One region of the Pseudogracilibacillus sp. SO10305 genome, then DNA from elsewhere that is predicted to be linked to it. Evidence: riboswitches for the same ligand, from Rfam matches in the RefSeq annotation. Region 1 holds a riboswitch; the other holds the start of a gene.

Evidence for each region. A riboswitch is a leader RNA that binds a small molecule or an ion and turns the genes downstream of it on or off. The one in region 1 is predicted to bind cobalamin.
Region 2: linked by a shared signal. The riboswitch ahead of SPD45_RS12500 (hypothetical protein) and the one ahead of SPD45_RS00580 (DUF4430 domain-containing protein) in region 1 are both predicted to bind cobalamin.

The regions. Positions count from the first base shown of each region.
Region 1 covers NZ_JAXHDE010000001.1:99,906-107,854, forward strand. The annotation lists gene SPD45_RS00555 (hypothetical protein) at 1-291, opposite strand, end outside; gene SPD45_RS00560 (CPBP family intramembrane glutamic endopeptidase) at 301-867, opposite strand; gene SPD45_RS00565 (RecQ family ATP-dependent DNA helicase) at 872-2,395, opposite strand; gene SPD45_RS00570 (helix-turn-helix domain-containing protein) at 2,392-3,450, opposite strand; gene SPD45_RS00575 (ECF transporter S component) at 3,466-3,975, opposite strand; gene SPD45_RS00580 (DUF4430 domain-containing protein) at 3,982-4,404, opposite strand; cobalamin riboswitch at 4,520-4,704, opposite strand; gene SPD45_RS00585 (ATP-binding protein) at 4,706-6,457, opposite strand; gene SPD45_RS00590 (response regulator transcription factor) at 6,457-7,173, opposite strand; gene ccsB (c-type cytochrome biogenesis protein CcsB) at 7,229-7,949, opposite strand, start outside.
Region 2 covers NZ_JAXHDE010000017.1:52,623-60,571, reverse strand. The annotation lists gene rlmD (23S rRNA (uracil(1939)-C(5))-methyltransferase RlmD) at 1-595, opposite strand, end outside; gene SPD45_RS12500 (hypothetical protein) at 708-1,487, opposite strand; cobalamin riboswitch at 1,637-1,814, opposite strand; gene mdh (malate dehydrogenase) at 1,864-2,811, opposite strand; gene SPD45_RS12490 (BMC domain-containing protein) at 2,833-3,177, opposite strand; gene SPD45_RS12485 (EutN/CcmL family microcompartment protein) at 3,170-3,454, opposite strand; gene pduL (phosphate propanoyltransferase) at 3,472-4,341, opposite strand; gene SPD45_RS12475 (BMC domain-containing protein) at 4,360-4,647, opposite strand; gene SPD45_RS12470 (aldehyde dehydrogenase family protein) at 4,670-6,178, opposite strand; gene eutL (ethanolamine utilization microcompartment protein EutL) at 6,194-6,850, opposite strand; gene eutC (ethanolamine ammonia-lyase subunit EutC) at 6,856-7,896, opposite strand; gene SPD45_RS12455 (ethanolamine ammonia-lyase subunit EutB) at 7,913-7,949, opposite strand, start outside.

The DNA.
Region 1 (7,949 bases):
ATGTGTAAAAAAATAAATTATTTCTTCTCCAAAATAAATATACATTCCACCGAGAATAAGTATTAAAATGAAAAGTACGAATAAAAATCTTCCTAGTGGACGTTTGAGTGAGATTTTCAACTTTCTTTTTGTTGATAGATGTACTTCACTACGCGGAGGCAAACTTAATACATCAATTTCAACTAAGTCTTGTTTTTCAATTGGTTTTGTTTCTTTCTCATGTTCACTATTTACTTCCTGAAATAATTGTTGTAATTGTTTTGCTTGTGACTCTTTCAATTCTTCACTCATTTGTACTCCTCACTTCCTAAATTTTATGTATAATCCTAATAAAAAGTCTACGATGAAATGGAACACAATCGTTACGAGTAAGTTATTTGTCACTTCATATAGATAACCGATTCCAAAACTCGTTATAATAATGGCAATAAGTAAAACTGGCTTTTTCAAGTATCGAAAATGAACAATTATGAACAATGTACTTGCAAAAACAAAGCCAAAGGTCGTTTGAATGACTCCACGAAATAATACTTCTTCACTTATTGCAACAATCATAGAAATACAAAAAATATGAAAAACGGATTGGTTTTTAAAAACCCGTTCATTTATGCCCCCATCATCTAAATGATGTGCAGCGATTATTTTCGATAATATAATTTCAATTCCTACTAAGCCTAATGCTGGAACAACACCAAACAGTATAATTTGCATAAATTGAACCGAGAATAAGTATTTCCACGTGGAGAACGAATCGAAAAGAAATAAACTGAGCAACAAACTAATGATAATAAATATAAATTGTGTCACATACAACTGTTCTCTTATTTGTTTATCTGTTAAATTTTTGATGATTTCTGCCTGCTTCATTATATTATTCCTTTACTAAAAGTAATGACCTCAATTGTTCCATCCAATTTAACGGTTGTATAGGTGAATCGTTTTTCTGTTCAACATCCCAATGAGATAATTGGAACCCACAATTCGTACAACAATTTGTTACTTTGCTAATAGTTTGTTGGAATCCACGGTACAATTCTTCCCTTAAACATTTATCATACGTCATATACGATTGTAACTCAAATGCTTTTTCTTTCTTTAATTGAATTCGTTTTTGAATATATGCCTCCATATCTATCCAAATTGATGGTGGAATAATTTTTTGTACAATCATATTGCTATCCATCATACCATGAGTCTGTAATTGAAAATATAAAAAACGTATCTTTGTTGCCTTCATTCGAAATAACATTTCTACTTCTTCATCTTTTTGTGGTAATGGCTCCTTTTGCTTTATAAAAGGTTGAAGTATATCATTTATAACTAATAATTCATTCTTTGTCGGTAAATCTTGCTCGATTAATTGTAGTGGCAGATGAATATCTCCATCCTTATATAAAACAAAACTGACACTTTGTTCTCCATCTCTACCCGCCCGTCCAATTTCTTGAATAAACGCCTCAATATTCGATGGCATTTGATAATGAATGACTAAACGAATATTTTTTTTGTTAATTCCCATACCAAATGCACTTGTACAACAAATAATTTGTAGTTGATCATGCATAAATTGTTGTTGCACTTTTAGACGATCATTCGCATCCATTCCACCATGATAATAGGCGATAGATCGATGTCCTAAATGTAGTTGTAATGTTTGTGCCATCTGTTCCGTCATTTTTCTACTCGAAAAATATATAATTGTTGGTACTTTATAATTTTTTAACAATGAAACGAGCATATCTAGTTTTTCTTGATCATCTATTACTTTTTCCAATACTAAAGCTATATTTTCTCGGTCGATTTTATATAAATGTCTAGCCATATGATGTAATTGTAATTGCCGTTGAATATCATCTTGTACAGCAGGAGTAGCTGTTCCAGTTAACGCCAATACTGGCGGATCACCTAAAGCGTTTATTACCGTATGCAACCGTAAATAATCTGGGCGAAAATCATGCCCCCATTGTGAAATACAATGCGCCTCATCAATAACGAATAGCGAGAGTTTTCTACGATTGCATAGATCCAAGATCATTTGTTGTTGTATTAATTCCGGAGAGATATATAATAATTTATATGTATGGAGATGGCGCAATATATATTGTCTTTCTTCCCACGTTTGCATACTATGTAATGCCGCAACTTCTTTAAACCCAAAAGCTTTTGCTTCTCGTACTTGATCAATCATTAACGAAATAAGGGGAGAAACAACGATTGTCAAATATGGTAACACTTTTGCTGGTAATTGATAACAAATCGACTTCCCTGATCCTGTCTTCAACATTCCTAACACATTTTTGCCTTGTAACACATCACGAATAATTTCTTCCTGTCCTTCTTGAAATGAATCATAAGAAAAATGCTCCTGCAATAATGTTTGTAAATTTTCCTTCATTTGTTATCTCCCCCTTTCTTTTGCAAATATGTTAATGCTAAGCGGATTTGAAAATAGGTGATCGATGGACCAACATGATCCTTAATCGGTTTTAATTTAAATGTTTTTGTACGTTGAATCACATCATGTATTTCTTCTATCTTGTCTAATGCAATAAATTGTGTATATGGAAAATTCGGTTCATATAATGCAATTTCTACTAGATGGTCATAAATCGTATTTATTTTTAATTTACGTATAGAGGCAATTTTTTCTAATTGATGACCTTGTTGCCATAAATTGTATGTTTGTTTTGTAGAATGGGTTAATTTGGAATGAATTGTTTCACCACGAATTTCTTGTTTCATATGGTATAAAATAGGATGTAGATCAACGTTTATATGTTGTAAAATATAGTGAATAACATTTAACGTCTCCAACTCTATATCTGCTACAGATAAATTATACTTATCGACCAACTGTTGTTTGGATTGCCCAATGACCGTAGCACCTGTTAACTGATCTACGAATAAAGCTGCTCCTAGATCAGTAACTTGAAGTAACAAGCTACGTAATTCCATAAATAATTTGTCTAAACATTCATTTACTCGATCTTTCGTTTTTCCATATACTAATTTCACCCACTGCTCGACAGGTCTGTTTTCTATAATTGGAATATATTGCTTGTTTCCAACAGACTTATTTGTCCAAACTTGAATTAACAAAAGTAATCGTTCAAAAAAGATACGATCAATCTGCTCCAATTTCCCCCCATTTAAATGATACATAGAAATTTCATGTTGTAATTGTAAGATAGATTCATCTGTCATATTACATAATGTATATTGTTGTCCCACTATTTTCAGCTTGTCAGCTTCAACGAGTGAAAGAATTTCCCTATCATACACAGCTTTATCTAATTGTTTATAAATAGTAAAAAAACGATTCAAATGAAATAAATTTGCATCTTGAATCGTTTGGATCGATTGTTTTCCTTGTATAATATAATATGGTGAATTAGCGGAGCGTTCACCTTCCATTCTATACAAACAATATAAAATAATTTGTCGAAACAATGAACACTCCTCCTTTTAATGTTGAATATTGAAACGGTCTTTTGCATATCGTTTCATTAAATAAGCAAAAATTGGATAAAGCACAATAATGAACACTGCATTTCCAATTGCATGATACGTATCAAAAGGTAACCCTAAAAGATAGTACGGCCAGAATTTTCCTGCTACTTGGTAAGTCACTAACGATATAATAAACCCATATAAATATCCACAAAAGACTCCATACAGTGCTAACATATAAACAGGAATATGTTTTACATATTTACCTATACATCCACTAATTACACCAATTAATCCCCAGGAGAAGACTTGCCATATTGACCAAATCCCCATTCCAAGTAACATATTGGATAAAAATGTAATAAGCAATGCCAAAACAAACGCAGCACCTGGTCCCATAATGATGCCAGCGATTATTATAATCGCTGTTACTGGTTGTACATTAGGAATAAAAACTAAAAAAGATCTTCCTACGATTCCTAACGTGGCAAGTATTGCTAATATCGTTAATTTATACGTATTCAACGTCGATTACTCCCAAGGTTGAAAATCAAAATTAACTTCATCTCCATTGGAAAGTTCATACTCTCCTGCACCAACCATTGCCATTTCATCGTTTACAAAATACATCCAAGCTTTTTCTTCTCCTTCTTCCGCTGCTTTTCCATCAATTGACGTAATAAAGCCACCATCTTCTTCAATATCAAAGTTTTCTTTCATAACGTCTAATAAAATTGCGCCATCTTCTGTCTTAATTTCCTTCTCTTCTAATACTTCCTCGCCTTTATCCAAAGAAATTACGACATCAACCGTAATCTCCTCTGACACTTCATTTGTTTCATTGTTTGCTTGATTGTTCACACTGTTATTTGTTTCATTTGCATCATTTGAACAACCTACTAAAACACCTACAGATAATAATAGTGCAGATAAAATAGTCATTAATTTTTTCATTGTAAAACTCTCCTTTATTATAGTATAAAATTAAAAAAGGCTGTAACAAAAGCTCACTCGTTTTGTTACAACCTCTATAAACATATTCATATAGAAGTAGCTTGAACCCCGAAGCTCTTTTACACAATTATTGGTAGGTATACTGACTTAACTATCATCCTACTTTGGATTCCTTCCCATATCAATCGATACAGTGGATTACATCCATTTCGTCCAGTATTACAGTTGCGAGGACAGTTCTAGATTTGCACTAGATTCCCGATGTATGAACATCATTTGGCCAATAATTTTTATGAAATTATTATTGTGGTATGGTGAAATAGAAAGTTGTACCTTCATGCAATTTACTTTTGACAGAAATGACTCCCTCATGCGCTTGGATAATATGTTTTGTAATTGCTAGCCCAAGGCCTGTACCCTTTTTATCACTTCTCGTTCGTGCTTTATCCGCTTTATAAAAACGTTCAAAAACGAAGGAAAGGTCCTCTTCAGGAATTCCACTACCATTATCACGTACTTCTACATGTAAAGCATCTTCTTTTGATTGTACTACTACTTCCACTTGACCACCATTTTGTGTATGACCGATCGCATTATCAATTAAATTAGTAAATACTTGTTCCATTCGGTCAGGATCAATGAAAAGCAATTGCTGCTCTATATCCATTGTCAGTAATAATTGTACACCATTTTCCTCTGCCATACCATAAAATTTTTTGTACACTTTTTCTACAAACATTTGTGTGTCTATTTCTTCTTTATTTAACTCAATATGGCCGGCTTCCATTCTTCCAATATCAAGTAATTCATTAACTAGACGACTCATTCTTAAAGATTCTTCGAGAATAATTTGAGCAAGTTCATTTTTCTCTGCTTTACTTTCTGCAATATCATCTACGATTGCCTCACTATAGCCTTGCATTAAGGCGATTGGTGTACGTAACTCATGAGATACATTCGAAATAAAATCTTTTCTTAGTTTATCCATTTGTCTTTCCTCTGTCATATCACGTATAACAGCAACAGCACCACGGATATATGTATCATCATATAAAGGTGTCATAATCATTACCCAATTTCGTCCTTGTAGTTGAACTTCTTGAATAACCTCTTTTTCCTCTTCAATTACCTTTTGGAACACAGCATATACATCATCAGGTAATTGCTGCATCATTTCATCTAATATATTATGCTCAAAATACCAATCACGAATAAATTGTTCTGCAGGTGGATTAATAACAATTACTTTTGCATCCCTCGTTAAGGTAATAACGCCATCTGCCATCGAATTAACTAACCGACTTAATTGTTCTTTCTCATGTCGTAACGCATCAATATGAAAATTCAATTGCTTCCCCATTTTATTAAATGCGACTGCGAGTTCACCTATTTCATCATTGGATAACACTGGAAGTTTCGTATTAAATTCACCCTTTGCAACTTGAATCGCCGCTTTACGCATTTGAATTAATGGTGCAGTAATTCTCGTCGATAGGAAAAATGCAAAAATGGTCGTTAAGATGATTGCGATTGCGGCTCCAACATAAATAATTCTTGTCGTCTCTGCACGTGTTTGGTTAATGACATCCAATGATTGTAAAACATAAATAGCACCTTGTTGTTTACGCATTGGAATACCAATAACCATTATTTCTGAATCATTATTTGGTACTGTAAGTTTTTCATTAAATACTTCGTTTTGTGTTGCGACATGCAACATATCTTCATTAACAACCGGAGAAATTTCTTTTACTTTAGCTAACGATTGATTCGTCGTTTTTGATTCCCATAAAGATTCATTATGCTTATATAAAAGTACTTTACTCGAAGGTTCCTTTACTGTCTCCACCAAATCCATTACCATATCTTTATCATCATGTTCTTCCACAATCATTGAAATTTTAGTCGCTGCTTGAATCATCGCTTTTTCGGCTTCTTGTACGTGAAATCTTTCGAAAAATTGTAACAGTAAAATCGATAAAATAAATAAGACAAAAGAAACTAGCAATAAAATCGTTATTGCTAGTTTCCCTACTACACTTCTCCAGAACATTATTGTTCTTCTACCTCTAATTTATATCCGATTCCCCATACTGTAACAATCATTTTCGCTGCTTCTTTTGAAACACTCGTTAGTTTTTCACGTAATCGCTTCACATGGGTATCGACTGTTCGTAAGTCACCGAAAAATTCGTACTGCCACACTTCTTTTAACAAGTCTTCTCTTTTATACACTTTATCAGGCGACTGCGCTAAAAACACAAGTAACTCATATTCTTTAGGAGTTAACGAAATTTCTTGATCATTTGCAGTAACACGATATGCATCCAAATCAATGGTTAAATGTGGAAAAACGATTAAATTATTTGTTTGCATCGACGTTTGTTTCACATTCGTTTGCCCTGTTCTTCGAAGTACGGCTTTCACTCGTAAAACAACTTCACGTGGACTAAAAGGTTTTACAATATAATCATCTGCTCCAACCTCAAATCCTTGCACACGATTGGATTCTTCCCCTTTAGCTGTCAACATAATGATTGGTGTGTTTTTCTCTTCTCGTAATTTTTCACACACTTCAATACCGTCCATCTCAGGCATCATAATATCTAATAAAATACAGTCATAATCGTTTTCTAATGCTTTTTCTAATGCTTCCACACCATTTTCAGCTTCTTCAACAACAAAGTCTTCACGTTCTAAATACATTTTAATTAAGCGACGAATACGTTCTTCATCATCTACTACTAAAATTCTATTCGAATCACTCATCTAATCGTTCCTCCTACCACTTCTTCTATGTTTCTTACATCATTTACTTCATATTTTAAGCATAAGAGTGTAAACCTGCAAGTACTAAGTTTACAACGATAATGTTAAACATAATAATTGCAAACCCAACTACTGCTAACCAAGCTGATTTTTCTCCATGCCATCCTCTTGATAAACGTAAATGTAAAAATGCGGCATAGAAAAACCATGTAATAAGTGCCCATACTTCTTTTGGATCCCAACCCCAAAAACGATCCCAAGCAATTTGCGCCCAAATTGCTGCGAAAATCAATCCACCTAAAGTAAATAACGGGAAGCCAATTGCTACTGCACGGTACGTAACTTCATCGACTAAGTCTAAGTTTATATTTTTTACAAACTTTTGAATGGCAGCACCGACTCGTTTACGTAAAATTAATCTTACAATACCATAAATGATTGTACCAATTAAAAACGACCAAACTAAAGTGTTAAACTTTTTAGGTGCTTCACTTCCTTGCATCCATGTCGGCGCGTTAAAGTATGGTTCCATACGATCTGCTGTCGTTAACTCAAATCCTTCAGGTCCTGCAATTGCCGGTAAGTGATATACCATGTTTATATTTTCATTTTCACTTTGGACGAAAGTTGCTTCATAATCCATTGCATTAAATGTAGACGTAATAATGACAAATCCTAACGTTACAAATAATGAATATAAAATAATTTCTAACCATGTCGTTTTAGATGACCTTTTTGATTGGTCAATTTTCTTCACTAAATAAATTAATCCAGCA
Region 2 (7,949 bases), on a different contig from region 1:
CACGATGTGATTTTTCATCATATGCTTCCATTCCTAGTTCATTTAAAAGTTTGCGTAAACCTTGAACGAGCTTATCCCCTGTTTTATTTTGTATTAAACATGTTTCCATATCATCAATAATGCGGTGGCTGCGTTGTTGATAAAATCCTAAAATGATTTCTCCATCTTTTTCTCCAACAGGCAATTGTATTTTATTGCGGTAATGCCAAGGGTCCTCCATTCCTAATACAGGGTGGACTGGTACATCTGGTAAATGAGCAACTTTGTGCATCACATTGGTAACTTGGCTACGTTTCATATCTAATTGCATCTCATAAGACATATGTTGCAATTGACATCCGCCACATTTATAAAACACCGGACACGGTGGAGTTGTTCTTCCTTCACTTTGTTTTTTTAGTTCGATTAATTTTCCAAAACCAAATTTTTTGTTTGCTTTCACGATACGAATTTCTGCGGTTTCGTCTGGAAGTGCCTCAGGTACAAAAATAGGATACCCGCCTATTTTTGCGACACCATTTCCTTCATGTGTTAAATCGGTAAACGTAACCGTATAATGTTCGTTCTTTTTAACTGGAGCATTTGTCTTTGCCATTATATTATCTTCCTTTATTTATTATCTATGATTTATTTTAACATACAAAAGACCTCTAGAGTTAGCTTTTAAAAAGCGTATCCCTAGAGGTATATTCCTGTTTTTATACTATTTAGATGGATAGTAATAGTGATCGATCTTCTGATGCTTCCAACATATGTTCCATGACAGATCGATGATCATATTCTAATAATTGTTTAGCTGGTGCATAGTCACGAATATCACATATGGTATACATGGAATTCGTAATTTTTTTCCGTATTAAAATCGTCATTTCTCGATTGTGTAGCATTGTTTCCTCAATTTCTTTTAATGTATCAATCATACATCGAATGACTAATTTTCGTTCAATTAATGGTACACTTATTAATTTCACAACAATATGATCCATCGTCTCGTCATTCCACACCGCTTGATGAAAAGCCTGTTTTAATAAATCAGGAAATATTTTAAGGCTTTGTTCCGTAACTGTTGCTAGGTTAATCGTTATATTGGAACTATTTAAATTTTTAAAAGTTTTCATCCCTTGTTGCTCAATTTGCGGATGTTGTTTATAAATAAATTTAATATTTTTGCGAGTTTTATAAGATACAATTCTTTTTAGAAGACCAACGGCTGACAATGTTTCTGAAGGGTCATTTGTATGTTTCTGAATGGAAAAACAATTACGGATGGCATAAGTTATTTGATATAAACTCCATTCATTACAATCATTTACAGCCTTAAGAAACTGTTCGTTGATTCCGATATATAAACGGTCCAATCGTTCTGTTGCTAAGGCCTGTAATAAATTTTTATCATGAATATCAAAATATAAAAACTCATTCCTATTATTCGATTCGTATAAAAGTATTGGTGATTCATTCATTTGTTTTACTCCGTTACTACCCATTTGATGTACCTCCTCTTTACAAATAAAAACAGTTAACAACCTTTTTTGGGGGATGTTAACTGTTTCCTCGATTAAAGAGAAGCAAAAAAACAACTATACATATTGTATAATTTCATTTCGCTTCTACCTCTCAACCCCCGAAGAAAGTATCGCTTCCACGAATAAAGGCAGGTCTCCTGACTTCGCATTTCACTTAATCAATATTACCTTCCCGTTTCAACAGTGGTATATCTATATTGATTATCCATGCTTACAGTTGCGGGGACAGTTTCGTTAAACGAATTCCCTATTAAACCATTATTGGTACCTATTATTCGTCCGAATATCATTACGAATCATTGTAGTAAAATTTAGGAAATATTGCAATGATTTTTCCTTATAATGCTTTATCACATATTTCAATGACTGATTTCACAGCATTTGCTGAAATAGATAATCCGTCTTTTTCCACATCTGTTAAAGGCAATTCAATAATACTTTCCACTCCATTACCACCTAAAATAGTTGGAACACCTAAAAATAAATCTTGATAGCCATATTCCCCATTTAATAGTGTAATAGAAGGTAAGATTTTCTTTTTATCTAGAATTATCGCTTCTGCCATTTCTACAATTGCTGCAGCTGGAGCATAGTAGGCACTACCATTTCCTAATAATGCTACGATTTCTCCCCCACCTTTTCGAGTTCTTTCAATAATAGCGTCTAAACGTTCCTTAGGAATTAATAACTCTAAAGGTATACCACCAGCATAAGAATACCGAATAAGGGGAACCATTTCATCTCCATGTCCACCGAGGACAAAACCAGAAATGTCTTCAATAGAAATATTCAGTTCCTCCGCTACAAATGTGTTAAATCTCGCTGTGTCTAACACACCTGATTGACCGATAACACGATGTTTTGGAAATCCTGTTACCTTTTGACATACATAAGTCATCGCATCGACAGGATTACTTAATACTAAAATAATGCTATTAGGCGCATATTGTTTTACTTGTTCTGCAACGGATTTCATTACACCTGTATTCGTATTTACTAAATCATCTCTACTCATACCTGGCTTTCTCGGGATACCTGCTGTAATAATTACCATATTTGCATCTGCAATATCCGCATATGAGGATGTACCAGTAATTTTGGAATTAAATCGTTGAATTGGTGAAGCCTCTAACATATCTAATGCTTTACCTTTCGTCGGATCTTCCACATCTGGTAAATCTAATAAAACGACATCACCAAGTTCCTTTTGTGCTAGCATTAAAGCTGTCGTTGCACCAGTAAATCCAGCACCAATTACTGCTATTTTATTTCTTCTAAAAGACAATGGGGCCTCACTCCTTTTGTCCTATTTTTTTTCACTTGTATTTTTCTTTTCTGTTGGTTTTGCCTTTTGTTTTGGTTGTTTCTTTGCTTTTTCAGCAGGATTCACCATTTGATATACCGCTTCATCTGCACGTGGAATGACATGGGCACTAAGTAAATGACCATTCATACTTAATACTCTTTCTTTTCCAGCATCAACAGCAGCTTGGACGGCACCAACATCACCTTCAACAGTAATCGTAACAATGCCTGCATCTACTAAGTTTTGGCTAACTAATGTCACATTCGATGCTTTAATCATTGCATCAGCTGCTTCATATGAATAAATTAATCCTTTCGTTTCAATCATACCTATTGCCTTATTCAAATGTTCCACCTCTTTCTATCTCTGTCGAATCAACAATACCTACAACGACAGCATCAATTGGAATCGTACGCTCTTTTAATATATATCGAGAAGAACCACCACTAGTCACAAGCACTTTGTCTCCTATCCCTGCACCAATTCGATCTGCTGCAACCATATGATTACGAATTGGCTCATTATGTGCATTAAGCGGTTGAACAATTAATAGCTTTAAACCTTCCAACCCTTCTTCTTTTCTAGTTGCCCATACATTCCCAATCACTTGTCCTAATTGCATCTTTCATCACTGCTTTCTCACACCATTTTTATTTTTTTATCGTTTTCTCGAGCATAATCGTAAGCAAGTGCGGTGATTATTGTTTGCTTATTGACATGAATTGTTTGTGCATCGATTTTCTCTAGAGCTTCTTTCGATAATAATTTTTTTTCATAATACATAACAGAACGACTATCTACTTCTTCCTTCTTTTCCTCAACTTTTGTTTCATTTACGAAAACTTGTCTTAACGGTTCTTCAGAATGAACAATTTTACCAGTAGTTCCTGTTGAAATAAATGCTGCATTTGCTTCATCTGTATCAATATGCATCTCAAGTTTATATCGATCAGACACTCTTATTTTCACTTGAGGAAATGTCATAGGACGTTCCGTTTGTACAGACACACTGACATACATCCCATCACTTACTTGAAGTGTTTTTGCTTCTTCTGGATTCATATGAATATGAGCCTGTGCAATGATTAAACCTTCTTGTAAATGGACCGTCCCTTTTGGACCTATTAATGTAATCTGACTTGACCCTTTTATGTCACCTGATTCTCTTAATGGTGGTTTGACACCAAGTGCAAATGCGTCTGTTAAACTAACTTCAACTTGTGATGCTGGTCGAACAGGACCTAAAATTCGCACTCGATTGATGCTTCCTTTAGGTCCAGCAATCATTAATGTTTCGTTCGCTGCAAATTGACCAGGTTGTGATAAATTTTGTTTCTTAGTTAGTTCATATCCCTTACCAAACAGGATGTCTACATGTTCTTTCTGAAGATGAATATGACGAGCTGAGACTCCAATAGGAATTGGCCCTTCAGGTGTTAATTCAGATGAATTATTGTTTAATTTGGCAACTACTTGTTGTACTATTTGCTCAATCGTTTTTTCATTCATCTACATACATCCTTTTTCTTATTTTTCTGTTGTCGGTAAAATGTTTTCTAATTCGTTATGTGGTCTAGGGATTACATGTACAGATAATAATTCTCCAACACGCTCTGCTGCTGCAGAACCTGCATCCGTTGCAGCCTTCACTGCACCTACATCGCCTCTAACTAATACAGTAACAATTCCGCCACCAACATGTACTTTTCCAACTAAATTTACTGAAGCTGCTTTCACCATTGCATCTGCTGCCTCGATTGATCCAACTAATCCTTTTGTTTCTACCATTCCTAAAGCTGTACCTGCGTTATTCATAATAAATTCCTCCTAATTGTTTTTATGATAATTTTTTAATTACTTTTTCTACAATATTTTCAATTAAAGCTTGATCCAATTGATTGGAAATATGTGCATTTAATGTTGCTTTAATTTCATCTTCGTCAAAAAGATCTTCATTCGTCGTTGTTTCTTTTGGTAATTCCACTGTTTTTGTTCCATAAGCCATTCGTTTTATATTAATTAAATGTTCAGCCGAAATATTATCTGATGTAATATTCCCTCCGAAGGAACCACAGCCTAATGTCATCGACGGTTTTAATCCTGTTGTACCACCTACAGCACCGATAGAGCTCATCGTATTTACTAGCATTCTAGATACTGGCATATCAATCGCAAATGTTCGGGCAATATGATCATCCTCTGTATGAAGGGATAATGAATGTCCCCGGCCTCCTAAATCTAATAAATCCATACAAATATTTTTTGCTTCCTCGACATTTTTAGCAATATAAAGAGCAAATACAGGAGATAACTTTTCTAATGAAAATGGAATATCTTTCCCAACTTTCGTTTCTAATCCAATAATTACCCGAGTATTGTCCGGCACTTGGATTCCAGCTTGTTTAGCAATGTACTTTGCACTTTTACCTACAATTGCTGGATTCACTCGACCTGGTTGGGGAGAAATTAATTTTTCCATCTTCTCCTTTTCCGCTGGCGATAAAATGTATGCCCCTTGTTGCTCTATTTTTTTGATAAAGGCTTCCTTAATTGCCTCATCTACAACAATTGCTTGCTCTGTTGCACATATGGTTCCATTATCAAATGATTTACTATCAATAATTTGTTTACTTGCTACATCCAATTTTGCACTTTTTTCTACGTATACTGGAACATTTCCTGGTCCAACCCCATATGCTGGTTTACCTGAACTATATGCCGCTTTCACAAGCGCGCCACCACCAGTGGCTAAAATTAAATCTATATCTGGATGTTTCATCGCTTGCGACGTCGCTTCCATCGAAGAATAAGTTAAAATATGCATTAAACCTTCAGGAGCTCCTGCCTCTTCTGCCGCTTCTCTACAAACATCTAATGCAGCCTTTGTACACTTCACTGCATAGGGATGCGGGCTTACGACGATAGCATTTCTCGTCTTTAAAGCGATTAATGTTTTAAAAAATGCAGTTGACGTTGGATTTGTCGTCGGAATAATCGCAAGAACGACTCCAAATGGATCGGCAATTTCTAAAACTTTATTTGTTCTATCTTCTCGAACAATACCGGCCGTTTTTAAATCTTTAATACTTTCATATACATCTCTGGAGCCAACTTCATTTTTAATTTTTTTATGCTCTACGACTCCCATTTTCGTTTCTTTTACTGCTAATTCAGCTAATGTTTCAGACGCCTCATATGCCTTTTCTGCGACATGTTTGACAATTGCATCTACTTGTTCTTGAGTAAATGTTTGATAAATCGCTTGTGCTTCTTTTGCTTTTTGTACTGCAGTTCTCATTTCTTGTAAAGCTAATAAATCTTTATCGTAAATGGTTGCTTGTGACATATATACACTCCTTTCTTAATACGCTAATGGGTTTGTAGCGACCTGACATACCTTCTGTCGGAATGCTTGAACAGCCGCTTCACATGAAGATTGACTTCCTTTCAATATTGCCCCAGCAAAGTTTGTTTCTGTCGGCGGTGTAAATAGCTGACATATTTCAACATCTGCCGCTTTTAATGCTTCATCTACAGCTACCATCGCTTCTACAGGTGGAGCAATGACATATGCTAATGCCTGCCCTACTTGTACGCCATTTTCTTCTGCTAAATATGTGCCACAACTAGAGATTGTTTTTGCAAACATTACATGTGCTGAATTTCCTTGAATTGCTTCAAAATATAATGTTGACTCTACATTCTGTCTGATAGAATCTAATCCGCTTTTCACTTCTTCCGGTGAGTCACCAGCAATAATCCCGATAAACTCTCCAGATAATGGACCGGAGGCATAATCTGAACCTCCATAAAAGCTATTTGCATAAACTACGGATACATCAGATGCTTTTGTTGCCTCGTCTAGAGCGACATAACCAACATCATCCAATGTTAATGTAACTATCCCTACACTCAGTTGGTTATCTTTTAATTGTAATTTTTCTTTTAATGATTTACTTACATTTGGAATAAGTTGCATCGAACAAATATTTGCATATACTTTTTCATCAAACAACATATCCACTACCCTTCTTTTTGGATCAAGTTCACACCACTTGCTTTATGTTTTAAAATTCTTTCTACCACTGTGCCAAGGTAAGCACCAGCTTCAATTGGTGGGATTCCACCTTTATGAATATTCGAAATCACCATTCGGTCCGATTCAATTGTGCCATGGTGTGGTTTATAGCAAATATAGGCACTCATCGATTCTGCCGATACTAATCCAGGTCTTTCTCCAATTAAATTAATCACAACTTCCGGCTGTAATACTTCACCTACATCATCCATTAAACCTACTCTTCCTTCATGTGCATAAAAGGATGTACCAACTTGAATATTCAAGTTTTTTAACGATTGTTGTAAAGATAAGTACACATCTTCTAAATTTTCATTTATGGCACTTGCGCTTAAACCATTCGAGGTAATAATTTGCACTGTCGGGCTGTGCATACATTTTTCACGAATTAATTGTTTTGATTCTTCCGACAGTCTTCTTCCTAAATCAGGTCTTCGTATATATACTTCTTTTTCTTCTACCTTTGTATATACCGTAAACAAATCCAAGCGGTCTAAAATCTCTTGATCTACTTCGCCATATACCGCATCTACTGCTGCAGCATGGTCAAATCGAAATCTTAATAATGTCGATGTTTTCGGACGTGATCCTGCTCTACCAACTGCAACTCGTGCAGGGGTATATTGAATATACTCACCAGGTACATCGATTAATCGATCTTCCAATAAACTTTCCCCGCTATGATTAAAGAAGTATTTTTCATCCTCAATTACTCGATTTTCTTTTACATCTTCTTTTTTATTTTTATATAATGGAATGATCGTACTGTAGTTATTAGGATTAATTTCACTATCAATTTGTTGCTTATCAGTTCCACCGTATAAACTTATCACTGGTTCATCATTCGGTATTGATTCACGTTGTTCATGTTTTGGTTGAAGTTTACATTGATCTACTTGTTTGTCCTGTTGGTCATGTTCATTCGAATGTTTACCTATCTCCTCCATGACAAGTTTGACAATTTCTTGCACTTTATCTGGTTGCAAAAATTTCACCCCCTATTTAATCAAAAATAGTTAAATCTCCAGCACGATCACTT